DNA from 3 places in the Streptomyces sp. NPDC048192 genome. Region 2 is predicted to be linked to each of the others. Evidence: riboswitches for the same ligand, from Rfam matches in the RefSeq annotation. Region 2 holds a riboswitch; each other region holds the start of a gene.
What was found. A riboswitch is a leader RNA that binds a small molecule or an ion and turns the genes downstream of it on or off. The one in region 2 is predicted to bind thiamine pyrophosphate.

Region 1: linked by a shared signal. The riboswitch ahead of ACGFZN_RS29685 (thiamine ABC transporter substrate binding subunit) and the one ahead of thiO (glycine oxidase ThiO) in region 2 are both predicted to bind thiamine pyrophosphate.
Region 3: linked by a shared signal. The riboswitch ahead of thiC (phosphomethylpyrimidine synthase ThiC) and the one ahead of thiO (glycine oxidase ThiO) in region 2 are both predicted to bind thiamine pyrophosphate.

The regions. Positions count from the first base shown of each region.
Region 1 covers NZ_JBIDAL010000015.1:97,434-107,981, forward strand. The annotation lists gene tsf (translation elongation factor Ts) at 1-693, shown strand, start outside; gene pyrH (UMP kinase) at 898-1,656, shown strand; gene frr (ribosome recycling factor) at 1,832-2,389, shown strand; gene ACGFZN_RS29660 (phosphatidate cytidylyltransferase) at 2,389-3,552, shown strand; gene ACGFZN_RS29665 (YceI family protein) at 3,637-4,287, opposite strand; gene ACGFZN_RS29670 (hypothetical protein) at 4,564-4,770, shown strand; gene ACGFZN_RS29675 (hypothetical protein) at 4,796-4,972, opposite strand; gene rlmN (23S rRNA (adenine(2503)-C(2))-methyltransferase RlmN) at 5,496-6,602, shown strand; TPP riboswitch at 6,630-6,738, shown strand; gene ACGFZN_RS29685 (thiamine ABC transporter substrate binding subunit) at 6,810-7,883, shown strand; gene ACGFZN_RS29690 (ABC transporter permease) at 7,922-9,523, shown strand; gene ACGFZN_RS29695 (ABC transporter ATP-binding protein) at 9,553-10,548, shown strand, end outside.
Region 2 covers NZ_JBIDAL010000003.1:374,636-385,183, reverse strand. The annotation lists gene ACGFZN_RS07370 (AAA family ATPase) at 1-696, opposite strand, end outside; gene ACGFZN_RS07365 (hypothetical protein) at 693-2,633, opposite strand; gene pknB (Stk1 family PASTA domain-containing Ser/Thr kinase) at 2,788-4,704, opposite strand; gene ACGFZN_RS07355 (thiazole synthase) at 4,795-5,589, opposite strand; gene thiS (sulfur carrier protein ThiS) at 5,593-5,793, opposite strand; gene thiO (glycine oxidase ThiO) at 5,796-6,959, opposite strand; TPP riboswitch at 6,957-7,068, opposite strand; gene ACGFZN_RS07340 (NAD(P)/FAD-dependent oxidoreductase) at 7,252-8,484, shown strand; gene ACGFZN_RS07335 (Rv2175c family DNA-binding protein) at 8,624-8,989, shown strand; gene thiE (thiamine phosphate synthase) at 9,083-9,730, shown strand; gene metF (methylenetetrahydrofolate reductase [NAD(P)H]) at 9,881-10,548, shown strand, end outside.
Region 3 covers NZ_JBIDAL010000004.1:393,225-403,772, forward strand. The annotation lists gene ACGFZN_RS10085 (DUF5326 family protein) at 1-35, shown strand, start outside; gene ACGFZN_RS10090 (IclR family transcriptional regulator) at 258-1,169, shown strand; gene ACGFZN_RS10095 (SsgA family sporulation/cell division regulator) at 1,270-1,707, shown strand; gene ACGFZN_RS10100 (YibE/F family protein) at 1,829-3,394, opposite strand; TPP riboswitch at 3,476-3,653, shown strand; gene thiC (phosphomethylpyrimidine synthase ThiC) at 3,646-5,430, shown strand; gene ACGFZN_RS10110 (hypothetical protein) at 5,641-6,498, opposite strand; gene ACGFZN_RS10115 (metallophosphoesterase) at 6,680-7,759, opposite strand; gene ACGFZN_RS10120 (LacI family DNA-binding transcriptional regulator) at 8,039-9,151, opposite strand; gene hisC (histidinol-phosphate transaminase) at 9,583-10,548, shown strand, end outside.

The sequences.
Region 1 (10,548 bases), on a different contig from region 2:
GTCGCCAAGCGCGAGGGCCGCTCCGCCGAGAACGGCGCCGTGGTCTCCATCATCGCCGACGACAACTCCTCCGGCGTCCTGGTCGAGCTGAAGTGCGAGACGGACTTCGTCGCCAAGGGTGACAAGTTCCAGGCCGTGGCCAAGGCCATCGCCGAGCACGTCGCCAAGACCAACCCGGCCGACATCGAGGCCCTGCTCGCCTCCGAGATCGAGCCCGGCAAGACCGTCCAGGCGTTCGTGGACGAGGCCAACGCCAACCTCGGCGAGAAGATCGTCCTCGACCGATTCGCGCAGTTCTCCGACGGCTACGTCACCGCCTACATGCACCGCACCATGCCCGACCTGCCCCCGCAGATCGGTGTCCTGGTCGAGTTCGACAAGCCGAACGCCGAGGTCGCCAAGGGCATCGCCCAGCACATCGCCGCCTTCGCGCCGAAGTACCTGGCCAAGGAGGACGTGCCGGCCGACGTCGTCGAGTCCGAGCGCCGTATCGCCGAGGAGACCACCCGCGCCGAGGGCAAGCCCGAGGCCGCGATCGCCAAGATCGTCGAGGGTCGTCTCAACGGCTTCTTCAAGGACGCCACGCTGCTCGGCCAGCCGTACGCGCTCGACAACAAGAAGTCGGTCCAGAAGGTGCTGGACGAGGCCGGTGTCACCCTGAAGCGCTTCTCGCGCATCAAGGTCGGCATCTGAGTCCGTACCGGGATCGGCGCGCGACCCGCGGAGAAATCCCGATAGGGTCGACAGCAGTCGTCCGCGCACACCGCCTCACCCGGGCGTGGAGCGGACGGCAGCAGATCTGACGAGGAGGCCATTGCCGCGCATGGGAGCGAAAAGCGACCCCATCGGCAATGGCCTTCTTCGTATGTGCAACACGTGAAAGAGGCGGGATCTCCCATGACCACCAAGGCCCAGAAGAGCGACGACGGCAAAGTACGCGGCCGGTTTCTGCTGAAGCTGTCCGGAGAGGCCTTCTCCGGTGGCGGGGGCCTGGGCGTGGACCCGGACGTGGTGCACAAGATCGCCCGGGAGATCGCGGCCGTCGTCCGTGACGGCGCCCAGATCGCGGTCGTCATCGGCGGCGGCAACTTCTTCCGCGGCGCGGAACTCCAGCAGCGCGGCATGGACCGGGCCCGCTCCGACTACATGGGCATGCTCGGCACGGTCATGAACTGCCTCGCCCTCCAGGACTTCCTGGAGAAGGAGGGCATCGACAGCCGGGTGCAGACGGCCATCACCATGGGCCAGGTCGCCGAGCCGTACATCCCGCTGCGCGCCGTGCGCCACCTGGAGAAGGGCCGCGTGGTCATCTTCGGCGCCGGTATGGGCATGCCGTACTTCTCCACCGACACCACCGCCGCCCAGCGCGCCCTGGAGATCGACGCCGAGGCGCTGCTCATGGGCAAGAACGGCGTGGACGGGGTCTACGACTCCGACCCCAAGGCCAACCCCGACGCCGTCAAGTTCGACGCCCTCGGCTACGGCGAGGTCATCACCCGCGACCTCAAGGTCGCCGATGCCACCGCCATCACGCTGTGCCGCGACAACAAGCTCCCGATCCTCGTCTTCGAACTTCTCGCGGAGGGCAATATCGCCCGGGCCGTCAAGGGTGAGAAGATCGGCACGCTGGTGGGTGAACACGGCAGCCGGGACTGACCCGGGATCAACCCGGCCGGTGGTGCGCGGCCCCGCGAGGGGCCTGACCCTGGCCGGGGGATGGACAATGTCCTGCCGGTCGGGAACCGTGCAGGAAGAAGACGCGACGCAGCCGGCCGCCGCCCCGACTCAGGAACAGCAGCCGGGCCTTACTCAAGACACGCAGGAGCAAGTGGTGATCGAAGAGACCCTCCTCGAGGCCGAGGAGAAGATGGAGAAGGCCGTCGTGGTCGCCAAGGAGGACTTCGCCGCGATCCGCACCGGTCGTGCGCACCCGGCGATGTTCAACAAGATCGTGGCCGACTACTACGGTGCCCCGACGCCGATCAACCAGCTGGCCTCGTTCTCCGTGCCGGAGCCGCGCATGGCGGTCGTGACCCCGTTCGACAAGAGCGCGCTGCGCAACATCGAGCAGGCGATCCGCGACTCCGACCTGGGCGTCAACCCCAGCAACGACGGCAACATCATCCGTGTGGTGTTCCCCGAGCTGACCGAGGAGCGCCGCCGCGAGTACATCAAGGTCGCCAAGAGCAAGGGCGAGGACGCGAAGGTCTCGATCCGCTCCGTGCGCCGCAAGGCCAAGGACGCCATCGACAAGCTGATCAAGGACGGCGAGGTCGGCGAGGACGAGGGCCGCCGTGCGGAGAAGGAGCTGGACGACACCACGGCGAAGTACGTCGCCCAGGTGGACGAGCTTCTGAAGCACAAGGAAGCGGAGCTGCTCGAAGTCTGATGAGCGACTCTTCCTGGAGGGTGCCGCCCACGGCGGGCCAGGCCGGGTACTGGGGGTCCGCCGAGGGCGGGCAGGCCCAGCCTGTCCCGGGGGCCGTCCCGGCGGGTCCCGCGTACGATGCGCCTGAGGCGCAGCACACCCGCCCCATGCCCATCGTGCCCGACGCGCCCGCATACGGACCCGACGAGGACGGCGACCTGGGGGCCGCCCGGCGAAGCGGCCCCTCGTTCCAGGAATTCCGCGACGCGCTGCGCCCCGAGGACCCGCAGGCCCGGACACTCCCGGCCGAGAACCAGAATCCGGAGCCCATGCCCGACGCCCACCAGCCGGCCCCAGCGCCGCAGAAGAAGAGCGCGGGCCGTGACCTGAGCGCGGCCATAGGGGTCGGGATCGGGCTCGGAGTGGTGATCGTCGCCTCGCTGTTCGTCTACAAGGCCGTGTTCGTCGGGGTGATCGCGGTCGCGGTCGTCGTCGGCCTGTGGGAGCTGACCAGCAGGCTGCGCGAGCGCAAGGAGATCAAGGCCCCGCTGGTGCCGCTCGCGGTGGGCGGTGCGGCGATGGTGGTCGCCGGGTACGTCAGCGGCGCCGAGGGCGCGTGGGTCGCCATGGCGCTGACGGCGCTCGCGACCCTGGTGTGGCGGATGACCGAGCCGCCGGAGGGCTATCTGAAGGACGTCACGGCGGGCGTCTTCGCGGCCTTCTACGTGCCGTTCCTGGCCACGTTCGTCGCGATGATGCTGACCGCGGACGACGGCCCCTGGCGGGTGCTGACCTTCCTCCTCCTCACGGTCGTCAGCGACACCGGCGCGTACGCGGTCGGCTGGCGCTTCGGCAGGCGCAAGCTGGCCCCCCGGATCAGCCCCGGCAAGACCCGCGAGGGCCTGGTGGGCGCGGTGACCTTCGCGATGGTCGCCGGCGCGCTGTGCATGCAGTTCCTGATCCACCACGGCAGCTGGTGGCAGGGGCTGCTGCTGGGGCTCGCGGTCGCGGCCAGCGCCACCCTGGGCGACCTCGGCGAGTCCATGATCAAACGCGACCTGGGCATCAAGGACATGGGCACCCTGCTCCCGGGCCACGGCGGCATCATGGACCGCCTGGACTCCCTGCTTCCCACGGCCCCGGTGGTGTGGCTGCTGCTGGTGCTGTTCGTCGGTTCGGCCTGAGCCTTCGTACGCCGGCGTACGTACGGCCCCGTCCTCGCGGAGGACGGGGCCGTTCCCGTGTGCGCGGTCGTTACGCGTCCGGCGTCACGTGGCCCGGATGGCGGCGATGTCGAACTGGAGGCGGACCTTGTCGCTCACCATGGCCCCGCCCTGGGCCAGCCGGGCGTCGTAGGTCAGGCCCCAGTCCGAGCGGTTGATCGTCGTGGTGCCGTCGAAGCCGACGCGCTCGTCCCCGAACACGTCGGTGACATGGCCGATGTAGGTGAGGTCCAGGTCGACGGGCCGGGTGGTGCCCTTGATCGTCAGGTCGCCGGTCATGCGGTAGACGTCCGCGTCCACGAGCCGTACGGCGGTGCTCGTGAAGGTCATCCGCGGATGCGCCCCGGCGTCCAGGAACTGCCGCCCGATCACGTGGGAGTCGCGCTGCTCGACACCGGTGTCGACGCTGGCGGTGTACAGCACGATGTCGGCGCGGGAGCGGGTGGGCTGGCGGCCGTCGAAGTAGAGGCGGCTCTCGTACTCGGTGAACGCGCCCCGCACCGTCGTCACCATCGCGTGCCGCACGGAGAACCCGATCCTGCTGTGCGCGGGATCGATCAGCCACTCGCCGGTGAGATGCGCCAGCTCGGGGTCGGGCAGAACGGCGGTGGCACCGGCCCGCGGGGCGGCGGTCGCCACGGGGGCGGCGGACGGCTGTGCACGCCGCTGGAAGGAGTTGCGGCCGAAAAGGTTCATGGCTCGTGGTTACGCCAGGGCAGGTGGCCGGACAAGACCCGACCAGGAAACCCGACCGTTCCCCGGCAGAACTTCACCACGCGCAGCAACGGCGACTGTCCCGTGCCGGTTCCATTGATCACGACGGGAGCCCGAAAAGCCACCGCGAACCCGAAATGCCCGATTGAACCCATTGACGCCATGCCTAAGGCATATGACCATAACGGGAACATGAGCGCCGAACCGTCGCCCCGTGGACCGCACGGCGCTCCCGCCTCGGCCCGAAGGAGGGCGGCCATGAAGACGATCCGCAGGCGCATGCCGGGCAAGAAATCGGCGGTGGCGGCGATGATCCTGGGGGCGACCCTCTTGATCACCCCGACCGCGACCGCCGCCACCGACACCCCGAAGCCCCAGACCCCCACCCTCGACCGCTGCGTCCACAGCATGGGCCCAGCCGGCCGCTACTACTACCCGGGCTACGCCAACGTGCCCTGCCTCTAAGCGGGAACGCCGCCCCGCCCCCGTCTCACGACCCGAGGACCACTTGCAGAACGACGCCGAGGAGTCCCAGTCCGGGGAGGGCGGCGACCGCCAGACACCACCAGGAAGCCGCCTTCGCCAGCCGGGTTCCGTGCTCCCGCAGAACCAGGAAGGCCAGCAACGCCACGCCGGCCACGACACCCGAGTGGAAAAGCGCGGCCACGACTCACCTCCCCGGTCCGCGAGACCCTATCCCGGCCGACCCCTGACGCGGTTGCCGCTGATCACGCCAGTGCCTGACCGGATGCTCAGGTCCTGGGGCGGCGCCTGCACGCGTGGACAGCCCGGCGCCCGAGGGGAAGGCCGGACTGGCCAGGGCCACGCCCTCGTCCTCGCTGATGGTGGCTCGCTCAGGCGGAGCCATGGCCGACCCCTCACGTCGGAGGAGCGCTGATGCCACCCACCTTCGACGCGGTCGTGATCGGTTCCGGCGTGAACGGCCTGGATGCCGCTGCCCAGTCGGCCAAGGGCGGCTGACACGCTCAGAGTCGCACCCGGCTCACGGATCCCGGCTCGACGGTCACCACCGCGGAGATCGCGGCATGCCGCTCGGGATGGACCTCCCAGGCCTCGGGGCCTTCGTCAGTGGGGAGGACCGCTCAGTGCCGACGGCGACGACCACTACGGACAGTCGTAGCGACTGGCACCCCAGGTCACCCAAGTGGATCTGCGACACTGGTACCACCATGCCCAAGCCCGGAGAACTTACTTTTGTCGTGCCGCGCGGTGCCAAGACGCCGCCGCGGCATCTTGCCGATCTCACGCCTGCGGAGCGTAAGGACGCGGTGGCCGAGGTCGGTGAGAAGCCGTTTCGTGCCAAGCAGCTCTCGCAGCACTACTTCGCGCGGTACGCGCACGACCCGGAGCAGTGGACGGACATTCCCGCCGGCTCGCGCGAGAAGCTGCGTGAGGCGCTGTTCCCGGAGCTGATGACCGTCGTCCGGCATCTGTCGACCGACGGGGGGGCCACCCGCAAGACGCTGTGGCGGCTGTTCGACGGGACCCTCGTGGAGTCCGTGCTGATGCGGTACCCGGACCGGGTCACCATGTGCATCAGCTCGCAGGCCGGGTGCGGGATGAACTGTCCGTTCTGCGCGACCGGGCAGGCGGGTCTGGACCGGAACCTGTCCACCGCCGAGATCGTCCACCAGATCGTGGACGGGATGCGGGCGCTCAGGGACGGAGAGGTGCCCGGCGGGCCTGCGCGGCTGTCCAACATCGTGTTCATGGGCATGGGGGAGCCGCTCGCCAACTACAAGCGGGTGGTCGGTGCGATCCGGGCGCTCACCGATCCCGCGCCGGACGCGCTCGGGCTCTCGCAGCGCGGGATCACCGTGTCCACCGTCGGGCTGGTGCCGGCCATCCACCGGTTCGCCGACGAGGGCTTCAAGTGCCGGCTCGCGATCTCCCTGCACGCCCCCGACGACGAGCTGCGCGACACCCTCGTCCCCGTGAACACGCGGTGGAAGGTGCGCGAGGTGCTCGACGCCGGGTTCGAGTACGTCGAGAAGAGCGGGCGGCGGCTGTCGATCGAGTACGCGCTGATCCGGGACATCAACGATCAGGCGTGGCGCGGGGACCGGCTCGGGCGGCTGCTGAAGGGCAAGCCCGTGCACGTCAACCTCATTCCGCTGAACCCGACCCCGGGCAGCAAGTGGACCGCCTCCCGGCCGGAGGACGAGAAGGCGTTCGTGGAGGCCATCGCCGCCCACGGTGTGCCGGTCACCGTCCGGGACACCCGGGGGCAGGAGATCGACGGGGCCTGTGGTCAGCTGGCGGCCACCGAGCGGTAATCTGGCCACCGTCCCAATCACATCTTCATATTCCGACAGGGGAGCGCCACAGCGCTGAGAGTGCGGCGGACAGGGCCGCAGACCCTCTGAACCTCGCCCAGGTCATTCTGGGTAGGAAGTTCGGTCATCACTCAAGCTGTTGCGCCCTGCCCGGATTCTCCGGGCGGGGCCGCGTCTCTTCCTGGCCAGCCCCCAGGAGGACAACCAGTGCAGAACAAGACCCTCGTGGCCGTCGCGGTCGGCCTCGGCGTCATCGGCCTGTCCGCGTGCGGATCGACGGACGCCAAGAACACCGCCGGCTCCAAGACCGTGACCCTGGTCAGCCATGACTCGTGGGCCGTGTCCAAGAGCGTGCTCAAGGACTTCGAGAAGAAGACCGGGTACCAGGTCAAGGTCCTCAAGGACGGCGACGCCGGGCAGGCCGTCAACAAGGCGATCCTGACCAAGGACAACCCGCAGGGCGACGTCTTCTTCGGCGTCGACAACACCCTGCTCTCCCGCGCCCTCGACAACGGCCTCTTCCAGCCGTACACCGCCAAGGGCCTGGACAAGGTCGGCGCCCCGTACCAGCTCGACAAGGACAAGCACCGGGTCACGCCCGTCGACTACGGCGACATCTGCGTCAACTACGACAAGAAGTACTTCGCCGATCACCACCTCACCCCGCCGCAGTCCTTCGCCGACCTCGCCAAGCCCGCGTACAAGAACCTGCTGGTCACCGAGAACGCCGCCACCTCCTCGCCCGGCCTCGGCTTCGTGCTGGGCAGCGCCGCGCAGTTCGGGGACACCGGCTGGCAGGGCTACTGGAAGAAGCTCAAGGCCAACGGCGTCAAGGTCGTCGACGGCTGGGAGCAGGCGTACTACCAGGAGTTCTCGGGTTCCTCGGAGGGCAGGAAGGCCGGTGGCGACCGGCCGCTCGTCGTGTCGTACGCCTCCTCCCCGCCCGCCGAGGTGATCTACGCCAAGAAGCGGCCCAGCACCGCCCCGACCGGCGTGTCGTACGGCACCTGCTTCCGGCAGATCGAGTTCGCCGGGCTGCTGAGCAACGCGAAGAACACCAAGGGCGCCAAGGCGTTCATCGACTTCCTGGTCTCCAGGGAGTTCCAGGAGGACATGCCGCTGAACATGTTCGTCTACCCGGTGGTCCAGGGCGCGAAGGTGCCCGCCGAGTTCACCGAGTACGGCAAGGCCGCCCAGCACCCCGAGACCATGGCCCCCGGCAAGATCGCCGCCAACCGTGACCAGTGGGTCAAGTCGTGGACCTCGCTCGTACTGAAGTAGCCGGCCCCCGGCGGAGGTACGCGGCGCGGCTGGGGCTGATGGCCCTGCCCGTCGCGTTCTTCGCGCTGTTCTTCGCCTGGCCCGTCGCCGCGATCGTCGCGCGCGGGCTGAAGGCGGACGGCGCCTGGCGGTGGGGGCGGCTCGCGGACGTGGTGACCCAGCCGGACATCCGGCACGTGCTGTGGTTCACCACCTGGCAGGCGCTCGCCTCCACCGCGCTCACCCTGCTGTGCGCGCTGCCCGCCGCCTACGTCTTCGCCCGCCTCGACTTCCCGGGCCGGCAGGTGCTGCGGGCCGTGGTCACCGTGCCGTTCGTGCTGCCGACCGTCGTCGCCGGCAGCGCGTTCCTCGCCCTCGTCGGGCACGGCGGGCTGCTCGACGACCTGTGGGGCGTACGGCTGGACACCACGGTGTGGGCGATCCTGCTGGCCCACGTCTTCTTCAACTACGCCGTCGTGGTACGGACCGTGGGCGGGCTGTGGTCCCAGCTCGACCCCCGGCAGGAGGAGGCCGCCCGCATGCTGGGCGCCTCGCCGTTCGGCGCCTGGCGCAAGGTCACCCTCCCCGCGCTGGCGCCCGCCGTGGCCGCCGCCGCGCTGATGGTGTTCCTGTTCTGCTTCACCTCCTTCGGCATCGTCCAGATCCTCGGCGGCCCCACCTTCTCCACCCTCGAAGTGGAGATCTACCGGCAGACCTCCGAGGTCTTCGACCTGTCCACGGCCGCCGTCCTCACCCTCGTCCAGTTCGCCGCCGTCGGCCCGATCCTCGCCGTGCACGCCTGGACCGTGCGGCGCCGGGAGAGTGCCCTGCGGCTGGTGGACCCGGCGGTGACCGCCCGCCGGCCGCGCGGCGCCGGGCAGTGGGCGCTGCTCGCCCTCGTCCTCGGCACCGTCGCCCTGCTCCTGGTGCTGCCCCTCGCCGTCCTCGTCCAGCGCTCCCTCGACGCACCGCACTTCGGCTACTACCGGGCGCTCGCCGACGCCGACGGCGGTACGTTCCTGGTGGCGCCGGTCCACGCGGTGTGGGCGTCCCTCCAGTACGCCGTCGCCGCCACGGCCATCGCCGTGGTGATCGGCGCTCTCGCTGCCGCCGCGCTCGCCCGGCGGGACGCCGGACGCCTGGTGCGGGGCTTCGACGCGCTGCTGATGCTGCCGCTCGGCGTCTCCGCCGTGACCGTCGGCTTCGGCTTCCTGATCGCCCTCGACAAGCCGCCGCTGGACCTGCGCCAGTCCTGGATCGTGGTGCCGCTCGCCCAGGCGCTGGTCGGCGCCCCCTTCGTCGTACGCACCATGCTGCCCGTGCTGCGCGCGGTGGACGTACGGCTGCGCGAGGCGGCCGCCGTGCTCGGGGCCTCGCCCTGGCGGGTGTGGCGCGAGGTGGACCTGCCGATGGTGCGCAGGGCGCTGCTGGTCGCGGCCGGGTTCGCGTTCGCCGTCTCGCTCGGCGAGTTCGGGGCGACCGTGTTCATCGCCCGGCCCGACAACCCGACGCTCCCGGTCGCCGTGGCCCGGCTGCTCAGCCGCCCCGGAGACCTCAACTACGGCCAGGCGATGGCCCTTTCGACGATCCTCATGGTGGTGTGCGCCGCCGCGCTGCTGCTTCTGGAGCGGCTGCGCACCGACCGGACGGGGGAGTTCTAGATGCCGCCGGAGACGACCGGGGAGTTGCGATGCTGCTGAGCCTGGATGCCGCGACCGTGCGCCTCGGCGGCCGGGACGTGCTGGACGAGGTCGGCCTGGAGGTCGCCGAGCACCAGGTGGTGTGCGTGCTCGGGCCCAGCGGCAGCGGGAAGTCCACCCTGCTGCGGGCGGTCGCCGGGCTCCAGCCGCTGTCCGCCGGACGGGTGCTGCTCGACGGCCGGGACCAGGCGGGCGTGCCCGCGCACAAGCGGGGCGTCGGCCTGATGTTCCAGGACCACCAGCTCTTCCCGCAGCGGGACGTCGGCGCCAACGTGGCCTTCGGGCTGCGCATGCACGGCGTGGCCAAGGGCGAACGGGACGCCCGGGTCGCCCAGTTGCTGGAGCTGGTCGGGCTGCCCGGGGCCGCCCGGCGGGCCGTGGCCTCGCTCTCCGGCGGCGAGCAGCAGCGCGTGGCCCTCGCCCGCGCGCTGGCGCCCCGCCCCCGGCTGCTGATGCTGGACGAGCCGCTCGGCCAGCTCGACCGGTCGCTGCGTGAACGCCTGGTGGTCGAACTGCGGGAACTGTTCGGCCGGTTGGGCACGACCGTGCTCGCCGTGACGCACGACCAGGGCGAGGCGTTCGCGCTGGCCGACCGGGTGGTGGTGATGCGGGACGGGCGGATCGCGCAGTCCGGTACGCCCCTCGAGGTCTGGCAGCGGCCCGCCGACGCGTTCGTGGCCCGCTTCCTCGGCTTCGACAACGTGGTGGAGGCGACCGTCGCCGGTACGGCCGCCGACAGTCCCTGGGGCAAGCTGCCGGTGCCCGACGGCTCGCCGCAGGGCGCCCGCAGCCTGCTGGTGCGGCCCGCCGGGGTACGGCTGGTGGCCGCCGACGCGGGCCTGCGCTGCACGGTGACGGCGCGCACCTTCCGGGGCACCCATGTGGCGGTCCGCCTGCGGCCCGCGGACGCCCCGCGCCTGGAGGCGGCCTGCGCGCTGCGGGACGCGCCCGAGGTCGGCCAGACCGTGGGCGTGGAGTTCGACGCG
Region 2 (10,548 bases):
GCAGGAGATCTGGCCGTCCGTCACCCGGGCCTCGCCGCCGTCCGCCGTCCGCACGGACACGGTGCGCTGTTCCGGGGGCAGCCGCAGCAGCTCCTCGATCGCGAAGCGCCCCTCCTCCAGCACGGTCAGAAGGTCGTTCGGCAGGTCGATGTCGCTCTTGTCCAGCTCGTCGACGAGCAGGACGCGCGGCCTGCGGCGCGGCAGCAGCGCCGTGCCCAGCGGCCCGAGCCGCAGGAAGCGGCCGATGTCGCCGGTGCCCTCGCCCGTGTCCACCCCGGCCCGCTTCAGGTTCGCCTCGTGCAGCCGGCCGATCGCGTCGTAGGCGTACAGCCCGTCCCGCAGGGTGGTGCGGGAGGTCACCGGCCAGTGCAGGACGGGGCCGAGCCCCAGCTCGTAGGCGACGGCGTGGGCCAGCGTCGACTTGCCGGTGCCCGGGCGGCCCGTCAGCAGCAGCGGACGGCGCAGCAGCAGCGCCGCGTTGACCACGTCGACCAGTCCCCGGTCCACCTGGAAGACCCGGCCCCGCCGGGCGTCGGCGGGCTCGGGGGCGAGGGGTTCCTCCTTCTCGGGGGGCGTGCCCTGCTGGATCGGCCGCCAGCCCGGAGGGTCGGGGAGCCGTTCGATCGCGTTGTGCGGGACGCCGTTGCCGCGGTACAGCCACCACCCGGGTGTCTGCGGACTTCCGGTCTCGGTCACGAGGGGTCACCTCCGGGGGCGGGTACGGGTGCGGCCAGGGGGGTCTGTGGGGGCAGCCGGTCGAACGGGTCCCAGAGGAAGCCCAGGCGCAGCCCGCCGGCGATGCGCGGCCCGCCGCCCGCGGGCACCGGCGACCACTCGCCGCGCCGGGCCCGCAGCACGGCCTCGGGCAGGCCCCGCACGCCGGTCGAGCGCAGCCGGTCCGGCAGCTCCCGGGTGACGCGCGCCCCGTCCTGCTCGTCGTGCGCCCACACCAGCGCGGGGATCCCGGCGTCCAGGGCGGCGTCGAACTCCGGGTCGGGCGTGCGCTTCCGGGAGGCCCGCGGCGGGAAGCCGAGCACCAGCGCCAGCGGCCCGTCCTCGGGGTACAGGGCGGAGAACAGCACTTCGTACGACGCCGTGTCCTGGCTCCGGGCGGGCAACACATCGACCACCCGCTCCCCGGAGAGTTCGGACATCGCCCTCATCCTGTCCCACTTCCGGGACCAGTTATGCCCCCATCCGAGCCAAACCGATTCGTTCTGGCGCTCGAGGCTGCGCACGGCGACCGGGTGCACCACCCCCAGGCGCACCTCCGCGCCGCTGGGCGTGCTGATCGGGAGCGAGTCGACGGGTCGGCCGAGCAGTTCGCGGGGCAGCACGAACTCCACGAACAGATCGGGGGAGTCGATGGCCTTCGCCCGGCGCATCCGGATGATCTCTTTCCTGATCAGGCGCTCGACGTCGGCCATCCGCAGGGCCTCGGTGTACTGCTGCACGGCCTCGCGCGGCGAGCCCTCGTGCTCCTGGAAGACGTCGAGCAGATAGTGCCGGGACGGCGAGGCCGGCGTGATGCGGAACGTGGCGTACGTCCACCGGGCGCCGGCCCGCGCCGGACGCGAGCGCCGCTGCAGCAGCGGGCCCGGATCGACCACCGGCACGCAGTGTCCGGCCCGGCCGCGCACCCAGCGGGCCAGTTCCTGCCCGCGGGTGCCCGGGACCCGCTGGGACAGCGCGGCGACGAACGCCAGCAGGGGCGGCACCGGGCGGCCCGCCTGGGCGATCTGCTGCAGATCGTGCACGATCCCGAGGATGTCCTCGGGCGCGCCCTGCCAGGGGCGGCGCACCGGCCCGAGCGCCTCGTCGCGCAGCCCCACCAGACCCGGCAGCGGCACCGCGCCGTCCAGCAGCAGGCGGTAGAGGTCGTCCATGGCCTCCGCGTCGAACGGGCCGTCGTCCAGCGGCATCCGGTGCGGGCCGGCGTCCGGCTCGGCGCCGGGCGGGTCCGGGGGCAGCTCCCCGGACAGCGCCAGCGCGGCGCGCAGCGGGGGCCAGGCCCGCGCCAGCCGCGCCAGGGGGATCATCCACGTCACCCCCGCGTCCGGCGCCTTGTCCCGCAGCACGGCCAGCCCCGTCACCCGGGAGGTCGCCACGTCCTTCACGCCGCAGCCGCTGTACCCCTTGCCGACCCTGCGGCCGGTGTCGGGCGCGTCGTTCAGCTGGATCAGCGCCGCGTCGGGCCCTCCGGGGCCGGCCATGAGGCAGTCCGCCCACACGCCGTGCGGCTGCCCCTGCGGATAGCCGTACACCTGCATCCGCCGCTTGGCACTGTAGGAGCCCGCGGACAGATGGCCGTGCGAGGCGGGTAACCGGTCCGCGACCAGGGACAGATCGCCGTGCAGGGTCAGCACCGAGAAGTCCTCGTGGGAGTGCCCGCCGGCGTAGTGGTGCCCGCCGCCGGGGGAGCCGCGCAGCCGCACGCCGTTGCCCAGGCCGATCGTCACGGTGGCGCCCGGGTCGTCGTGCCACTGCCGGCCGAGGGCGCTCGTCACCACGTGCGCGCAGGTCAGCACGTACCGCGGCGGCATGACGACACCGCCGCCCACGGGGGTGCCCGTGGGCCCGAGGATGCTCACCTGCCAGACGTCGGTTGCGGTCAGCTCCGCGACCGGTTCCACCCCCAAGAGACCTCTCCCCCCGTCTGCCCCGGCACCGGACACGCGCCTGCGGAGCCGCCATAGTAGCGGCCTGGCAGGGGGTGGAAGCAGGGGGCAACGGGCCGTCGGCGGCGGGCAGTTGCCCCTGCCGCCGAGCAGCCCGCGGGCGCCCTGGTCAGCGGATGGTGATCGTGATGGTGGAGCCCTTGGGGGCCTTGTCGCCGGCCCGCACCGACTGCTTCTTCACGGTGTCGCCGAACAGGCCGAGCAGCCCGCGGTCCTCGTCCACCTTGAAGCCCGCGCCCTCCAGCGCCTTGTGGGCGTCGTCGACGCTGTCGCCGGTCACGTCCGGCACCTCGACCATCACCGGGCCCTTGGACAGCGTCAGCGTCACCGTGTCGCCGCGGGCGGCCTGGCTGCCGTCGCCCGGACTCTGCCGGGCCACCTTGCCCTTGTCGTACTCCGAGTTGACCTGTCCGGACGCGATCCGCACCTTCAGTCCGGCGTCCGTCAGCTCCTGCCGGGCGTCGGCGGGGTCGTCGCCGGTGACGTCCGGCACGTCGACCGGGCTGCCCTTGCTGACGGTCAGCGCGATCGCCGAGCCGGCGTGCCGCCTGGTCCCGGCCTGCGGGGTCGTGGCGATCACCGAGCCGGCGGGCACGTCCTCGCTGAACTGACGGGTGACCATGCCCGGCTCCAGGCCGTCCGACTTCAGCCGCGCCCGCGCCTCGGCCAGCGTGCGGCCCTCGACGTCCGGCACGTTCACCGTCTCCGGGCCCAGCGAGATGGTCAGCGTCACCTGGTCGTGGTCACGGATGCGGGCGCCCGGCGCCGGGTCGGTGCCGATGATCGTGCCCCGGGCCACGGTGTCGTTGTACTCCCGCTTGACCTGCCCGACCTCCAGACCGGACGACTCCAGCCGGGCACGGGCCTGCGCCTCGGTCTTGGCCAGCAGCGGCGGGACCTTCGTGAACTGGCCGGAGTTGATGTACCAAATCCCGGCGGCGGCGCCGAGCAGCACCAGCAGGGCGGCGACGACCGTCAGCACCAGCCGCCCGGACCTGCGCGGCGGCACCGGGGGCGCCTGCAGCCGGCTGGTGTGCCGCACGCCGTCCGCGTCCGGCTCCTCGTCGCCGACCGGCAGCGGCCGGGGCACGGTCAGGGAGCGCGGTATCACGCTCGTGCGGTCGCCGGCGTTGTCGTGCTCCGCCGTGACCGCCTGCGGCGGCATCGCGTCCAGCTGCGCGTCGCTCAGGCCCCGGCGCGCCTCGAGGGCCCGGGCGAGCAGTGCCACGGCGTCCTGCGGCCGGATCTCCGGGCTGCGCGCGGTCGCCGACGCGACCAGCTCGTCCAGGTCGTACGGCAGCCCCGGCACCAGCGCCGAGGGCGGCGGCACGTCCTCGTGGACGTGCTTGTAGAGCACCTGCGCGGCGGAGTCCCCCGCGTGCGGTCTGGCGCCGGTCAGCATCTCGTACAGCACGACACCGCACGCGTACACGTCGACGCGCGCGTCGGCGCCGCCCTGCTCGATCTGCTCCGGGGCGAGGTACGACACGGTGCCGAGGACGGCGCCGGTCGTGCCGGTCTGGGTGTCCACGGACCGCACGAGCCCGAAGTCGGCGACCTTGACCCGGCCGTCGTCGCCTATCAGCACGTTCTCCGGCTTCATGTCCCGGTGCACGAACCCGGCCCGGTGCGCCGCCCCGAGCGCGGCGAGGACGGGTTCGAGGATGTCGAGCGCCGCGCGCGGCTGCAGCGCCCCCCGCTCGCGCAGCACGTCCCGCAGGGTGCACCCGGCGACGTACTCCATCGCCAGGTACACGTACGACCCGTCGGTGCCCTGGTCGAAGACCTGCACCACGTTCGGGTGGGCCAGCCGGGCCACCGACTTCGCCTCCCGGATGAACCGCTCCACGAACGATCCGTCCGCCGCGAGCGCCGGGTGCATCACCTTCAACGCGAGCACACGGTCCAGACGGGTGTCCAGGGCCCGGTAGACCGTGGCCATCCCGCCGACGGCGATCCGCGCGTCGACGCGATAACGGCCGTCGAGCACCTGCCCGACGAGGGGGTCCTGAAGGGTCGTATCCACGACAGGGGAGTCTACGAGGAGCGACCGACAACGCCGCACGGTGCGCCGGTGCCGGTGACGGAATGCAGCACAGCTGTGACGGCGCCGCGATCAGAATGCCGGCCGCTCGGGATCCAGGCGGGCGCGTCCCTCGCTAGGGGAGGAGGCCTCGGCGAAGTGCCTGCGCGGAATCCGTCCGGCCAGCCGGGCCAGCCGGCCCCCTTCCACCGCGTGCCGCATCGCGGCGGCCATCGTCTCCGGCTCCTGCGCCCGGGTCACCGCCGAGGCGAGCATCACCCCGGCGCACCCCAGCTCCATGGCGAACGCCACATCCGACGCCGTGCCGGCCCCCGCGTCCAGGATCACCGGCACGCGCGCGTGCTCGACGATCAGCTGGAAGTTGTGCGGGTTGCGGATGCCCAGCCCGGACCCGATCGGCGAACCCAGTGGCATGACCGCGGCACACCCCACGTCCTCGAGCCGGCGCGCCAGCACGGGATCGTCATTGGTGTACGGCAGCACCGTGAACCCCTCGTCGACCAGCGTCTCCGCCGCATCCAGCAGCTCCACCGGATCCGGCAGCAGGGTCCGCTCGTCGGCGATGACCTCCAGCTTGATCAGGTCCGTGCCCAGCGCCTCGCGCGCCAGCCGCGCGGTCAGCACCGCCTCGCCCGCGGTGAAGCAGCCCGCCGTGTTCGGCAGCACCCCGATGCCCAGCTTCTCGAGCACCGACAGCACCGAGCCGTGCACGGACGGGTCCACCCGCCGCATCGCGACCGTCGTCAGCTGCGTGCCGGACGCGGCCAGCGCCCGCTCCAGCACGTCCAGGCTGGGCGCCCCGCCCGTGCCCATGATCAGCCGCGACGACAGCGTCGTACCCCCGAGGACCAAGAGATCGTCGGCCATGGCTCAGCCTCCCTGGACCGCGGTGAGGACCTCGACCCGGTCGCCGTCGGCGAGCGCCGTGGCGGCCCACCGCGCGCGCGGGACGACGGTCTCGTTGACGGCGGCGGCCACCCCGGACGGCGCCGGGGTCAGCGACCGTACGACCGCCTCGAGGGCGGTGCCCGGGGCGATCTCCCGGCGCTCTCCGTTGACAGAGATCGAGATGTTCATGCGGGCTGCTCCACGAGGGCGGGGGCGCCGAAGCGCCGCGGCGTGAACGGGCGGGCCTCGTCCGGCAGTTCGCCGTCGGCCAGCAGCCGTGCCATCACATCGCCGGTGACCGGCGTCAGCAGCACCCCGTTGCGGTAGTGCCCGGTTGCCAGCAGCAGCCCGTCCAGCCCGGACGGGCCGAGCAGCGGCGCGTTGTCCGGGGAGCCGGGGCGCAGCCCGGCCCGGGTCTCGGTGAGCGGCAGCTCGGTGATGCCCGGCACCAGCTCGTGGGCGTCGCGCAGCAGCTCGTACACCCCGCCCGCGGTGACGGTCGTGTCCCAGCCCAGCTCCTCGCTGGTCGCGCCGACGACCAGCTCGCCGTTCTCCCGCGGCAGCAGGTACACCTGGCTGCCGCGGACCACGGCGCGCACGGTACGGCTGAGGAAGGGCGCGTACCGGCGCGGCACGGTGAGCCGCAGCACCTGCCCCTTCACCGGGCGCACCGGCGGCAGCAGCGCCTCGGGCACGCCCGCGAGCCGCCCGCTCATGCTCCCGGCGGCGAGCACCACCTGCCCGGCGCGCAGCGCGGTGCCGTCGGCGGTGGTCACCCCGGCCGCCCGGCCGCCCGTGACGTCCAGCCGCTCGGCCCACGCGCGGTGGAAGGCGACGCCCGTGCGCTCGCAGGCGGCCACCAGGGCCGCCGTCAGGCGCCGCGGGTCGATCTGGTGGTCGCCGTCGACCCGCAGCCCGCCGCGCACCCCGGGCGCCAGCATCGGCTCCAGGCGCCGGCACTCCCGCCCGGACAGCCACTGCGAGTCCAGGCCCGAGCGCTGCTGCAGCGCGTGCAGCTCGCGCAGGTGGGCGCGGTCGTCGGCGTCGAGCGCGACCGCGAGGGTGCCGCAGCGGCGGTAGCCGAGGTCGTGGCCGGTCAGCTCGGTCAGCTCGGCCGCGAAGCGCGGATAGCGGCGGGCCGACTCCAGGTTCAGGGCGAGCAGCGTCTCCTCGCCGTAGTGCAGTTCGGTGACGGCGGCCAGCATTCCGGCCGCGACCCGCGCGGCCCCGCCGCCGGGCTCGGGGTCCACCACGGCCGTGGCCAGCCCGCGCTGCGCCGCGCGCCAGGCCGTGACCAGGCCGATGATCCCGCCCCCGATGACGAGGACGTCGGACGTACGTGACGACATGGGCGTCCAGCCCCTCCCTTCGCCGGCATGACCCGGATCAGGTTCGTACGGTCGGAGGCCGCCAGCCTCCCTCTCAGCCCGGTGCGTCCGGGCTCCCGCGAGTGCGTGTACGGGGGCCACCCTAGCCCGCCGTCCGTGCCGCCCGTAAGAGCGCCCCCGGCCGTGCGCGGCCGTCCGGTCGGCACCCGGGAGGGTGAGCCGCCGGGGGACCGGGTCCTGCTGCCGGGGGTGTGGAGCAGGTCACCGGGCATGGCCGCTGACTGACGCTCCGTCACGTGTCTATGGTGATCGGGTGGGCGAACAGACAGCACAAGAGGGCACGTCACAGGGGCGGCACGTGGTCGTGGTCGGCGCGGGCATGGCCGGCGTGCAGACCGCGGTCGCGCTGCGGGAGCAGGGCTTCACGGGCGCCGTCACCGTGATCGGCGCCGAACCGCACCAGCCGTACGACCGGCCGCCGCTGTCCAAGGCCGTGCTGCTCGGCAAGGCCGAGGACTCCGCCTTCGACGTGGACTTCGACTCCCTCGGGGTCGAGCTGCGGCTCGGCTGCGAGGTGCTGGGCCTGCGCCCCGCCGAGCGGGAGCTGGACACCGAGCAGGGCCCGGTGCCGTACGACGTCCTCGTCCTCGCCACCGGCGCCGAGCCGGTCACCCTGCCGGGCACCGAGGGCGTGCCCGGCGTGCATCTGCTGCGCACCCTGGACGACGCCGAACGGCTGCGGCCGGTACTGGCCCGGCAGCACGAGATCGTGGTCGTCGGGGCCGGCTGGATCGGCGCCGAGTTCGCCACGGCCGCCCGTCAGGCCGGGTGCGCGGTGACCGTCGTGGAGGCCGCCGACCGGCCGCTCGCCGGCGCCCTGCCCGCCGAGGTCGCCGCCCCCATGGCCGCCTGGTACGCCGACGCGGGCGCCGAACTGCGCACGCACGCGCGCGTGGAGCGCGTCGAGCCCGGCGCGGTGTTCCTCGCCGACGGCACCCGGCTGCCCGCGGGGGCCGTCGTCGTCGGCATCGGCGCCCGCCCCGCCACGGCCTGGCTGGCCGGCTCCGGGGTCGAGCTGGGCCCGCACGGGGACGTGCTCGCCGACGCCCGGCTGCGCACGTCCGTGCCCGGCGTGTACGCCGTCGGCGACTGCGCCTCCTTCCCCTCCGCCCGCTACGGCGAACGGCTGATGGTCCACCACTGGGACAACGCCCTGCAGGGCCCGCGCACGGTCGCCGCGGACATCCTCGGCGAGACCTCGGCGGTCTACGACCCGGTGCCGTACTTCTGGTCCGAGCAGTTCGGCCGCTTCGTCCAGTACGCCGGCCACCACCCCGCCGCCGACCGGCTGGTCTGGCGCGGCGACCCGGGGGGCCCGGCGTGGACGGTGTGCTGGCTGTGCGAGGACCGGCTGGTGGCCCTGCTTGCGGTGGGCCGACCGCGTGATCTCGCGCAGGGACGGCGCCTGATCGAGGCGGGCAGCCGTATGGACCCGGCGGCCCTGGCCGACCCCGGAAAGCCCCTGAAGGACGCGAAGGCCGCGTGACCGTCGCGCCGAAGGGCGCGCGGAACGGTCACGGCGTGCCGCCGCGCGCGAGCGAGCAGGTCACCGCCGCGCCCCGCCGGGCGACACAGCCCGGCACGACGCATCGCGACCGGACCGGCCGAGCGCCTACCCTGGTGCCGTGACCGAGATTGACGCAAAGATCGATGCTCTCGTCCCCGCCTGGCTCACCCTCCCCGACATCGCCGAACGGCTCGGCGTGGAGGTGACGCGCGTGCGGCAGCTGGTCAAGGAGGGCCAGCTCATCGCCGTCCGCCGAGGTGAGAACCGGGCGCTGCACGTCCCCGCCGCCTTCATCGACGGGGACAAGGTCGTCAAGGGCCTGTCCGGCACCCTGACGCTCCTGCGGGACGACGGCTTCACGGACGAAGAGATGATCGAGTGGCTCTTCACCCCCGATGACACCCTGCCCGGCACCCCCGCGCAGGCCCTGAGCGAGAATCGCGGCACGGAGGTGAAGCGCCGCGCCCAGGCGCTCGCCGTCTGAGCCGACCCGCACCACAAGGGGTGGCGTGCGGGCCGCAGTGCCCGTACGCCACCCGTGACAGCAGCCAGGGACACCGATCAGGGGGACCCACGTATGTCCGACGCCGCGCGTGCCGCGCTCACCGACGCCCGTCTGTACCTGTGCACGGACGCGCGCACCCGCCAGGGCGACCTCCCCGAGTTCCTGGACGCGGTCCTGGCCGGCGGCGTCGACATCGTGCAGCTGCGCGACAAGGGCATGGAGGCCGCCGAGGAGCTCGCGCACCTGGAGGTCTTCGCGGACGCCTGCGCCCGGCACGGCAAGCTGCTCGCGGTGAACGACCGCGCGGACGTCGCCCACGCGGCCCGCGCCGACGTCCTGCACCTCGGCCAGGGCGACCTGCCGGTACCGGCCGCCCGCGCCGTTCTCGGCGACGAGGTGCTGATCGGCCGCTCCACGCACGCCGAGTCCGAGGCGGCGGCCGCCGCCGTGCAGGAGGGCGTGGACTACTTCTGCACCGGCCCCTGCTGGCCCACCCCCACCAAGCCCGGCCGGCACGCGCCCGGCCTCGGCCTGGTCCGGTACACGGCCGGCCTGGGCACCGACCGCCCCTGGTTCGCGATCGGCGGGATCGACCTGGCCAACCTGGACGAGGTGCTGGACGCGGGCGCCCGCCGGGTGGTCGTGGTCCGTGCGATCACCGAGGCCGGCGACCCGGGAGCGGCCGCGGCGGAGTTCGCGAAGCGCCTCCGGCAGCTCTAGGAGCGGGCCGGCCGTTCCGGGAGCGGCGCCGGCCGTTCCGGCGGCACCATTGTCCGGGGTTTTGTCCAAGGAGTGGACAGCAACCCGGCAATCCGGGCAAATCGCCGTCCTCCGGTTGGGGGACCGCCCACCCCTGGCTAACCTGCCCGTATGGCCCTCGGAACCCCCTCCACCAGGACTGATCGCGCACGCACCGTGCGCGACATCCTCGCCAGCGGCAAGACGACGTACTCGTTCGAGTTCTCGGCGCCGAAGACCCCCAAGGGCGAGCGGAACCTGTGGAGCGCGCTCCGGCGGGTCGAGGCGGTCGCGCCCGACTTCGTCTCCGTGACCTACGGCGCCGGCGGCTCCACCCGCGCCGGCACCGTCAAGGAGACCGAGCAGATCGTCGCCGACACCACGCTCACCCCGGTCGCCCATCTCACCGCGGTCGACCACTCCATCGCCGAACTGCGGAACATCATCGGCCAGTATGCGGACGCCGGGATCCGCAACATGCTCGCCGTGCGCGGCGACCCGCCCGGCGACCCCATGGGCGAATGGGTCCCGCACCCGCAGGGCCTGACCTACGCGGCCGAACTCGTCCGTCTCATCAAGGAGTCGGGCGACTTCTGCGTGGGCGTCGCCGCCTTCCCGGAGATGCACCCCCGTTCCGCGGACTGGGACACCGACGTCGCCCACTTCGTGGACAAGTGCCGTGCGGGCGCCGACTACGCCATCACACAGATGTTCTTCCAGCCGGAGTCGTATCTCCGGCTGCGCGACCGCGTCGCGGCGGCGGGCTGTGACACCCCGGTGATCCCCGAGGTCCTGCCCGT
Region 3 (10,548 bases), on a different contig from region 2:
TCATGTCGAGCTCCTCGTCGCGCAGCGACTGGTGACGGCACCGGGTGCGGGTGGCCCGGCCACGGCGGCACCACCGGTCCCGGCAAGCTGAACACCGGTTTCCCTCGGGCGAGGGAAGTTTCCCGCGAGGCCGTCCGGGTGCGGCGGCGGACGATTAGAGTCCGGAACCCCGCGGGGTCCGGCCCCGCGGGCGGCGCAGATCCCCTCCGTGCTCTTCCCCCGCACGGGCTGCCCCCTCGCGCTCCCGGGAGTGATCCTTGGCCACGGTCGACACCGCAGCGGCGGAACCGCACGCACCCCCCGCTCCGTCGCGTCCCTGCGCGCCCCTCGCCCAGCGGTCGCCGTCCGTCGCGGTCCCCGAACAGCCGCACGCCTCGGGCGTCTCGGGGTCACCGCATCCCGACGCCGGCGGCCCCCCACCCACTTCGACGCTCATCGGATCCGTCCAGCGCGCCATGCGCTTGCTGGAGACCGTCGCCGCGCATACGTACGGCGCCCCCGCCAAACAACTCGCCCGCGAGACCGCCCTCGCCCTCCCGACGACGTACCACCTGCTGCGCACGCTGGTGCACGAGGGCTATCTGCGCCGCGAGAAGGGGCTCTTCTTCCTCGGTGAGGCGGCCGAACGGCTGGGCAGCAGCGGGGCGCAGCAGAAACGTCGCAGCGCGGTGGCGGACACGCTTGCGCACTGGCGAGATTCGATCGGTGTGCCCGTGTACTACGCGATGTACCGGGACGGCGAGATCGACATCATGTGCGTCTCCGACTCCCCCGAGGCGCCGGCGGTCGAGGAGTGGGCCGACTTCCGTGAGACCGGCCATGCGCACGCCATCGGGAAATGCCTGCTCTCCCAGCTGGACGAGGACGCCCGCCGCGATCACCTCTCCCGCTATCCCGTGACGTCCATCACGCCGTACACCGTGCGCGACAACGACGCCCTGTTGCGGCGGCTGGCCCGGATGCCCCGCATGGAGCCGGTGGTGGAGCGCCAGGAGTACGCGCTCGGGACGATCTGCGCGGCGGTCCCGATCACGGTCGGCACGACCGTGGCCACGATGGCGATGTCGCTCCCCTCCCACCAGGCCGACCGGCTGTTGCCTGCGGCTCGGCGGCTGCAGACGGAGATCGGACGGCATCTGGGAACGCTCACGCTCTCTATCAGTATCTGAAAACTTACTCCTTGTGATCTGCTGTGTACGTTCAGCAAGATTTGACCACGGTCGGAGGGATCAAACCCGGCCAGTCGATGTCCATACGACGGGGTAGACGATGCGCGAGTCCGTACAGGCAGAAGTCATGATGAGCTTTCTCGTGTCCGAGGAGCTCTCCTTCCGCATTCCGGTGGAGTTGCGCTACGAGACCTGTGATCCCTATGCCGTGCGGCTGACCTTCCATCTGCCCGGTGACGCTCCGGTGACCTGGGCCTTCGGGCGTGAACTGCTGATCGACGGCGTCGGCAGGCCCTGCGGGGAAGGTGATGTGCACATCGCTCCGGCCGACGCCGAGGTGCTGGGCGAGGTGCTGATCCGGCTTCAGGTGGGTGGCGACCAGGCTCTGTTCCGCTCCTCGGCACCGCCGCTCGTGGCCTTCCTGGACCGCACGGACAAGCTCGTGCCGCTCGGTCAGGAGGGCGCGCTGGCCGACTTCGACGCGCATCTGGAAGAGGCCCTGGACCGCATCCTGGCCGAGGAGCAGAGCGCCGGCTGAAGCGTTACGGCAGCGGAGGCCGAAGTGTCCCGCGGTGCCGCGTGGGACGGTGCAGGAACGCTTCTGCGCAGCAGGGTGCGGCCTTGGCCGACGACGCGGCATCCCACGCGCGGTCGCCTCCTCACCGCTTCCGGCGTCGTCCCCGCCCTCCCCGCGCCGCAGCGGGCGGGGCCCCGGCCGCTGCCGGCGTGTCCGGGCCGGGGCGATCGGCCGCGACCACCAGGGCGGCCAGCGCCGTGGTGACGGGCACCGAGGCAACCAGGCCGATGGAGCCCACCAGCGTGCGCACGATCTCCTCGGCCACCAGCTCGCTGTCGGCCACCGTCCCGACGCTGCTCTGAGCGATCGAGAACAGCAGCAGCAACGGCAGCGCGGCACCGGCGTAGGCGAGGACGAGGGTGTTGACCACGGACGCGATGTGGTCCCGGCCGATGCGAATGCCCGCCCGGTACAGCCCCCGCCAGCCCATCGAGGGGTTGGCCTCGTGCAGTTCCCACACGGCGGACGTCTGGGTCACGGTGACGTCGTCCAGCACACCGAGCGAACCGATGATGACGCCGGCCAGCAGCAGACCGCTCATGTCGATCGACGGATACAGGCCGTGGATCAGGCCGGTGTTGTCGTCCGTGTTGCCGGTCAGCGCGGCCCAGCCGATGAACAGGGAGCCGAGCACGCCGATCAGCGACAGGGACACCAGCGTGCCGAGCACCGCCACGGACGTGCGGGCCGACAGGCCGTGGCACATGTACAGGGCGATCAGCATGATGGCGCTCGCCCCGACCACCGCCACGAGCAGCGGGTTGGAGCCCTGGAGGATCGCGGGCAGGATGAACAGGGTCAGCACCAGGAAGCTCACGGCCAGTGCGACGAGCGCCATCACCCCGCGGAGCCTGCCTACGATCACGACGGCGAGGGCGAAGATCGCGGCGAGCAGTGTCATGGGGATCTGCCGGTTCACGTCGGCCACGGAGTACTGCAGGTCTCTCGGCGCCGAGGGCTCGTAGGCGACCACCACCTTCTCGCCCTGATGCAGCTGCCGGGTCTGGTCCGGCTGGACGATCTCGGTGAACGTACGGCCCTTGTCCTTGCCGGTGTCGACCCGGACGGTCGCCTTCTTGCAGGTGCCCTTCGCCTGTTGCTGCGCGGAGGTGCCCTCGGCCGTGGAGGTGTCTCCCGTCGGGGTGTCACCGGAGGCGTTGACCGATTGGCAGCTCACCTCGACGACCCTGGTGACGGTGGCGTTCTGTGTCTCGCGGTCGAAGCCGACGCCGGTGCGTTTGTGCGGTGGGGCGCCCCCGGGCCAGAGCACCAGCAGGCCGACCGCGACCGCCGCTGTGAACGGGATCAGGATCGCGGCGATGACCTTGCGCAGGTGCCGGGAGACGGGGGCGGCGGGTCCATGGCTGTGACTGTGCCCGTGCCCGTGCCCGTGTTCGTTCTCCCTCCCCCTCCCCTTCCCCTGTTCCTGGCCGTGCCCGGTTCCGTGCTCGTCATGGTGGGCGTGACCCTGGCGATGACCGGGCACCTGTTCAGCGCTGGAGTTCCCGGTGCCGGCGGTACGGCCGTCGTATTCATGGCCGCCGTACCCATGGCCGTCGGGCACGTGGCCGTCAATCATCTGGTCCTCGTGCTGCCCTGGGCCGCCTCTGCGAGGCGACCCAGGCGGCCGATACGGGTACTGCTCCATGCTGGTCACCGCCCGATCATTGCAAGAACGGCAGGGGGCCCACTGTTCATCGCGCCACAGATGACGCTAGCGTGGAGGCACCTTTGCACACGCGGGAGCTCGGAGCACCGGGCTGAGAGGGCGCTGACCTCCGTACGCGCGATGTTTCACGTGGAACATGCCATGTTCCTCACGAAACACCGACAGACGGAAACCGCTGCGTCGACCGCCGAACCTGTTACCGGGTAATGCCGGCGTAGGGAGTAGGTCTCATGACCAACAAGGACGCACGCACGCCTGCCTCCGTTCAGGACGAGACGTCCCAGGAGGCCCGGAAGTCCATCGGCTGGCACAAGGCGTATGTCGAGGGTTCGCGCCCCGACCTGCGCGTGCCGGTCCGTCAGGTGCACCTCACCAACGGGCAGTCCGTCACGCTGTACGACACGTCCGGCCCGTACACCGATCCACTCGTCGACACTGACGTACGCAGGGGACTGCCGCCTCTGCGCGAGAACTGGATCATCACCCGAGGCGACACCGAGGAGTACGCGGGACGTCCCGTCCGCCCCGAGGACGACGGGATCAAGCACACCGCACCGCGCGGTGGGCTCCGCAACCTGGACGCCGTCTTCCCCGGACGGCCGCGGCAGCCGCGCCGGGGCCGGGACGGCGAAGCGGTGACGCAGCTCGCGTACGCGCGCCGGGGCGAGATCACCCCGGAGATGGAGTTCGTGGCCATCCGGGAAAACGTCTCTCCCGAGGTGGTTCGCGAGGAGATCGCGGCGGGCCGGGCGGTACTGCCCGCCAACGTCAACCACCCCGAGATCGAGCCGATGATCATCGGCAAGCGGTTCCTGGTGAAGGTCAACGCCAACATCGGCAACTCCGCGGTGACTTCCTCCATCGAGGAGGAGGTGGAGAAGATGACCTGGGCGACCCGGTGGGGTGCCGACACGGTCATGGACCTGTCCACCGGCCGCAACATCCACACCACCCGCGAGTGGGTGCTGCGCAACTCCCCCGTCCCCATCGGCACGGTGCCGCTCTACCAGGCCCTGGAGAAGGTCGACGGCAAGGCCGAGGAACTGACCTGGGAGATCTACAAGGACACGGTCATCGAGCAGGCCGAACAGGGCGTGGACTACATGACGGTCCACGCGGGCGTCCGGCTGCCGTTCGTGCCGCTGACCGCCAACCGCAAGACGGGCATCGTCTCACGCGGTGGCTCGATCATGGCCGCCTGGTGCCTGGCGCACCACAAGGAATCGTTCCTGTACGAGAACTTCGAGGAACTCTGCGAGATCCTCGCCGCCTACGACGTCACGTACTCGCTGGGCGACGGCCTCAGGCCGGGTTCGATCGCGGACGCCAACGACGAGGCTCAGTTCGCGGAATTGCGAACTCTTGGGGAACTCAACCGGATCGCCAGGCGTTTCAACGTACAGACCATGATCGAAGGCCCGGGACACGTCCCGATGCACAAGATCAAGGAGAACATCGACCTTCAGCAGGAGATCTGCGATGAAGCTCCGTTCTATACGCTCGGCCCGCTGACCACGGACATCGCGCCGGCGTACGACCACATCACCTCCGGCATCGGCGCCGCGATGATCGCCTGGTGGGGCACTGCGATGCTCTGCTACGTCACGCCCAAGGAGCACCTGGGCCTGCCCAACCGTGACGACGTCAAGACCGGCGTCATCACGTACAAGATCGCCGCACACGCGGCCGATCTCGCCAAGGGGCACCCAGGCGCCCAGGAGTGGGACGACGCACTGTCCGACGCCCGCTTCGAGTTCCGGTGGGAGGACCAGTTCAATCTCGCCCTGGATCCGGACGCGGCCCGTGAGTTCCACGACGAGACCCTGCCGGCCGAGCCCGCCAAGACGGCCCACTTCTGCTCCATGTGCGGCCCGAAGTTCTGCAGCATGAAGATCTCGCAGGACATCCGCCGCGAGCACGGCAGCAGCCCGGCCGAGATCGAGGAGGGCATGGCGCAGAAGTCGAAGGAGTTCGCGGCGAGCGGGAACCGGGTGTATCTGCCGATCGCCGACTGAGCGGGACGGAAGTGAACTCGCCGCGCCGGGACGCCCGTTGAGGCGGCCGGTGCGGCCGAGGAACGGCAGGGGCGGCGGCTGACCGGGGTGGTCGTGCCACACCGGTTGGCCGCTCGGCTCGCCGCCCGATCCGGCCCAGGCCGTTCATGTCCCCTGCCGTTCAGGGGGGCCGGGGCCGTCCGGGTGTTGCTTCCGGGTGTTGCTGCGGGATCACTCGGGCTGGTGCTCCGGGCCGCCGAAGTCCGGGCTCGTGTAGTCGGGGCTGGTGAAGCTCGGCCGGCCGGACGCGGTGCCGTCGTCGGGACTGCTGAAGCCGGGGCGGTCGTATCCCAGGCGGGGCATACGACCGCGCGGGGCGGGCGGGGTCGTGTGGCGCGCGACCGGTCCGGGCTCGGCGAGCGCCTCCGTCAGGAACGGCACGATGCCGCGCTCCAGCAGGGCCTGACGCCAGGCTTCTCTGGCGCTGTCCAGCTCCCGGTGCGCCGCGTCGAGCGCCCGGGCCTGATCCGAGCTGCCGTTGCGCAGGGCGGTCAGGAGCAGTCCGACCGCGGCCACGAGGATCGCGGCCGCGGTCACCGCGCCGAACACCCAGCCGGCGGTGAGCATGGTCCCGGCGAAGTCCTGTCCCGGGCTCAGCGTCCTCAGGATGTAGCCGACGAGGAGGAAGATCGCCGCGGCGGTACCGGAGAGGACCGGAGCCAGTACGGCGATGACCGCGACGGCGCCCGCGCCGGTGTTCTCGGCCGGCTCGCCGAGGGAGGGGACGAGCCCGGCCGTGGCCGGACTCGCGTCGTCGGCACGGGAGTCACCGGCGGCCGCGGGGGCCATCGCCGGCTGGCGCAGTTCCTGGCGGACCTTCACATAGTGCTCGTATTCGGCCGCCGCAGCGGCCGTTATCAGTGCGGTGGCGTTGAGCGCCATGGTGCGCAGCTGCTCGGGATTGAGCCGCTGTCCCACAGCGGCCAGTTCCGGTCGCTGTGGGGCGGAGCGCAGCGCCTCATCGAGGAGCCGCTCGAATTCCTGGCGGTCCTCGTTCTGCAGGTGCTGCGGAACGCTGTTCATGTGCATCCCCCGATGCTCCGTAGGGCTTGGGGCTCGCACGCCGGCGAGCCGTCGGGCAGAAACGGAGGGGAGCCTGCTACGGATAAGCCGATGGTAGAGCCGTGACGGCACACGGAGACAGGGGGTTGCCGGAATTTGCCCCATCGGCCCGGGGACACGCGGGCCGGGGCGCCGCTCGGCCGAACGGTCAGGTGGCCAGGGGAAGTTGCCGCACCAGCAGCTTTCCGGCCATGGTCACTCCGCCGTCCATCGCGATGGCGAGGCCGTCGGCGTAGACGTGCGGTCCCTCCACGACCGGGCCGCTGCTCTCCTCGCCGTCCTCGGAGCCGACCTCGCCGAGCAGGTAGGGAATCGGGCTGTGGCCGTGAACGATGCGGGTGCCGCCGTACGTATCGAGGAGGGAGCGCACGGCATCGGCGCCGCCCTCGTCGCGGAAGGAGAACCGCTTGGTGAACTTGCGGAACAGATCCCAGCACTCGTCCGCGTCGTTGCGGGTGAGGGTCTCGCGGACGGTGTCGTTGACCGCCTCGATGGAGTCGCCGTAGTCGAGGTAGGCGGTGGTGTCCGAGTGCACCAGCAGATAGCCGTCGACCTCCTCGACGGCGTCGAGGCGGGCCATCCACTGCAGGTGGTGGTCCTGCAGGCGGTCCATGTCGGTCTTCTGGCCGCCGTTGAGCAGCCAGGCGGCCTGGAAGGTGGCGGTGCCCGCGCCGGAGTTGACGGGGGTGTCGCCGAACCGCTTCGCGCCGAGCAGCAGCAGCTCGTGGTTGCCCATGAGGGCCTTGCAGTAGCCGCCGGCCGCGGCGGCCTCGGCGGACAGCCGCATCACGAGGTCGATGACGCCGATCCCGTCGGGCCCGCGGTCGGTGAAGTCGCCGAGGAACCACAGCCGGGTGGTGCCGGCGCACCACTGGCCGGAGGCGTCGATCAGCCCCTGCTCCTGGAGTGCGGCCACCAGTTCGTCGAGGTAACCGTGGACGTCGCCGACGACGTACAGCGGGCCGGGGCCGGTCGCGGGCTGCGGGGCCGGGGCGGCAGGAGCCGTCTCGGCGCTGGTGACCGGGGTCTCCGCCCGGTTGATGACGGGCAGGTCGCGCTGGGTGGGCGTGTAGCCGTCGGGGTACGCCTCCTCGGCGGGCGGCGCGGTGTCGCCCGGGTGGGCGGTGTGGACGTACGGACCGGTCTCGTGGACGTACGCAGGTACCCGGAAGTCGCGCAGCGTCGTCGTCCGCTCCACTTCGGGTCCCTGACCGGCCCCCTGAGTCATCAGACCCCTCCACCATCGCGCCGCATCTGCACCCCTTCGGACTGCCTGGTCGCAGCGGTCCGCGGTGTCGTGGGCCCATCATAGGAATGCGCGTCGCGCCGTGTGATGACCCAGGGGTGGTGAATCGGAACAAGACTCCAGTTCACCGCGGCTTTCGCCCCGTTTGGGCAGATGTTCGGCCGGTTCGGGGCCGACCGGACACCCGGCCCGTGTGCCGTCGGCCCGCCGAGCCCCTCGCCCGGCCGGCGCGGGCACGGGGCGAGCGCCCCGCTTTCCGCGCTATCTGTCGTCCGGTGTCCGCGGCGGACTGACCGTGGTGCGCGGCGGACGGCGCTGCGAGGAGGTGCGCACGATCAGCTCTGTCGGTATCACCTGCTCGACCGGCTGGTCCGACTCCACGCCCTCGATGGCGTCGATGAGGAGCTGGACCACCGCGGTGCCGATCCGGCGCGGCTTGAGGGAGAGCGTCGTGATGGGCGGCTCGGTGCTGGCGTACACCATGGACTCGCTGCAGCAGACGAGCAGCAGGTCCTCGGGGACGCGCAGGCCGTAGCGGCGGGCGGCGGCCAGCAGGTCGGTGCCGTTGGGGTCGAACAGGCCGTAGACCGCGTCGGGCCGGTCGGGGCGGGCGAGCAGCCGGTCGGCGGCGACGGCGCCCGCGCACGGGTCGTGGGCCGGGTAGGCCTCGTAGACCGGGTCCTGGCCGACCCGCTCGCACCAGTGCAGGTAGGCGGTGGTGGACAGGTGGGTGTACGTGTCCGTCGTGGTGCCGGTGAGCAGGCCGATACGGCGGGCGCCGGCGTCGGCGAGGTGGTCGAGGATGCCGAGTACGGCGGCCTCGTGGTCGTTGTCGACCCATGCGGTGACCGGCAGGGTGCCGGCCGGGCGGCCGTCGGAGACCACGGGCAGGCCCTGCCGGACGAGCTCGGTCACCACGGGGTCGTGGTCGGAGGGGTCGATGACGACGGTGCCGTCGAGCGCGACGTTGGACCACACGTCGTGGCGGGAGGTCGCGGGGAGGATCACCAGGGCGTAGCCGCGGGCGAGGGCGGCCGAGGTGGCGGCGCGTGCCATCTCGGCGAAGTACGCGAACTCGGTGAAGGTGAAAGGTTCATCCCCGTACGTCGTCACGGTCAGGCCGATGAGACCCGACTTGCCGGTACGGAGGGTGCGGGCGGCCGCCGAGGGGCGGTATCCCAGCCGGTCGGCGACCTCACGGACGTGGCGCCGGGTGGCATCCGGGAGCCGGCCCTTGCCGTTGAGGGCGTCGGAGACGGTTGTGATGGAGACTCCGGCGGCGGCGGCCACGTCCCTGATGCCCGCCCGGCCCGGCCGGCTGCCTCGACGTGAGGTTTCCGCGCGGCTCACCTGGTGCTTCCCTGCTGCTGTCATGGCGAGCCGATAGTAGGGCTCATGCGGTGGGGTAGTGCGGACGCATATGCACGCGTTGACAGGCACGTTTCTGCAAGGTCGTGAGGCGCTAACTGCCTTAGAAACAAAGCCAGTTGAACGATACTTCGGCAAGACGTGTCGTGGTGGCGCGTATGGACCTGCCAAGTGCCCGATGTTTCGAAGAGGTCTCAACTCACCTGCACGAGGGATGCGCGCTACGGCGCGAGCCACCGGCGCGTAGATATATGTACGGCGCGCCCCCTGAAACGTACGCCTTCGTACAGCGATGCCCCGGGATGGTGCCGGGACCGGCCCGGTCCGCGCATCGAAGGCCCGCGACCTGTACGCACCGGGGCCGAATCCTCATAAGGTGAGGAGTATTGGAAGCCGGCGGCGTCGACGGTCCGCCGGTGGTCGCGAGGAGGACTGCGGTGAGCGAGACGAGCCCCAAGCTGCGCGCCGAGCTGGAGGGTATCCCCACCTACAAGCCGGGCAAGCCGGCCGCGGCCGGCGGGCCGGTCGCCTACAAGCTGTCCTCCAACGAGAACCCCTATCCGCCGCTGCCCGGCGTCATGGAGACCGTGACCGCGGCGGCCTGCAACTTCAACCGCTACCCGGACATGGCGTGCACCGGGCTGATGGAGGAGCTGTCGGAGCGCTTCGGCGTCCCGGTCTCCCACCTGGCCACCGGCACCGGCTCGGTGGGTGTCGCCCAGCAGCTCATCCAGGCCACCAGCGGTCCCGGCGACGAGGTGATCTACGCCTGGCGGTCCTTCGAGGCGTACCCGATCATCACCCAGATCAGCGGCGCCCGGTCGGTGCAGGTGCCGCTCACCCCCGGCGATGTGCACGACCTGGACGCCATGGCGAACGCGATCACCGACCGGACGCGTCTGATCTTCGTCTGCAACCCCAACAACCCGACCGGCACGGTGGTGCGGCGGGCCGAGCTGGAGCGGTTCCTCGACCGGGTGCCCGGCGACGTCCTGGTGGTGCTGGACGAGGCCTACCGCGAGTTCATCCGCGACCCCGAGGTGCCCGACGGTGTCGAGCTCTACCGCAGCCGGCCCAACGTCTGCGTGCTGCGTACCTTCTCCAAGGCCTACGGGCTCGCCGGGCTGCGCGTCGGATTCGCGATCGCCCATGAGCCGGTCGCGGCGGCACTGCGCAAGACGGCGGTGCCCTTCGGCGTCAGCCAGCTCGCCCAGGAAGCGGCGATCGCCTCGCTGCGGGCCGAGGACGAGCTGCTCGGCCGGGTCGGTTCGCTGGTGTGCGAGCGCACGCGCGTGGTCGACGCGCTGCGCGCCCAGGGCTGGACGGTGCCCGAGACGCAGGCGAACTTCGTGTGGCTGCGGCTGGGGGAGAGCACGCTCGCGTTCGCTCAGGCTTGTGAGCAG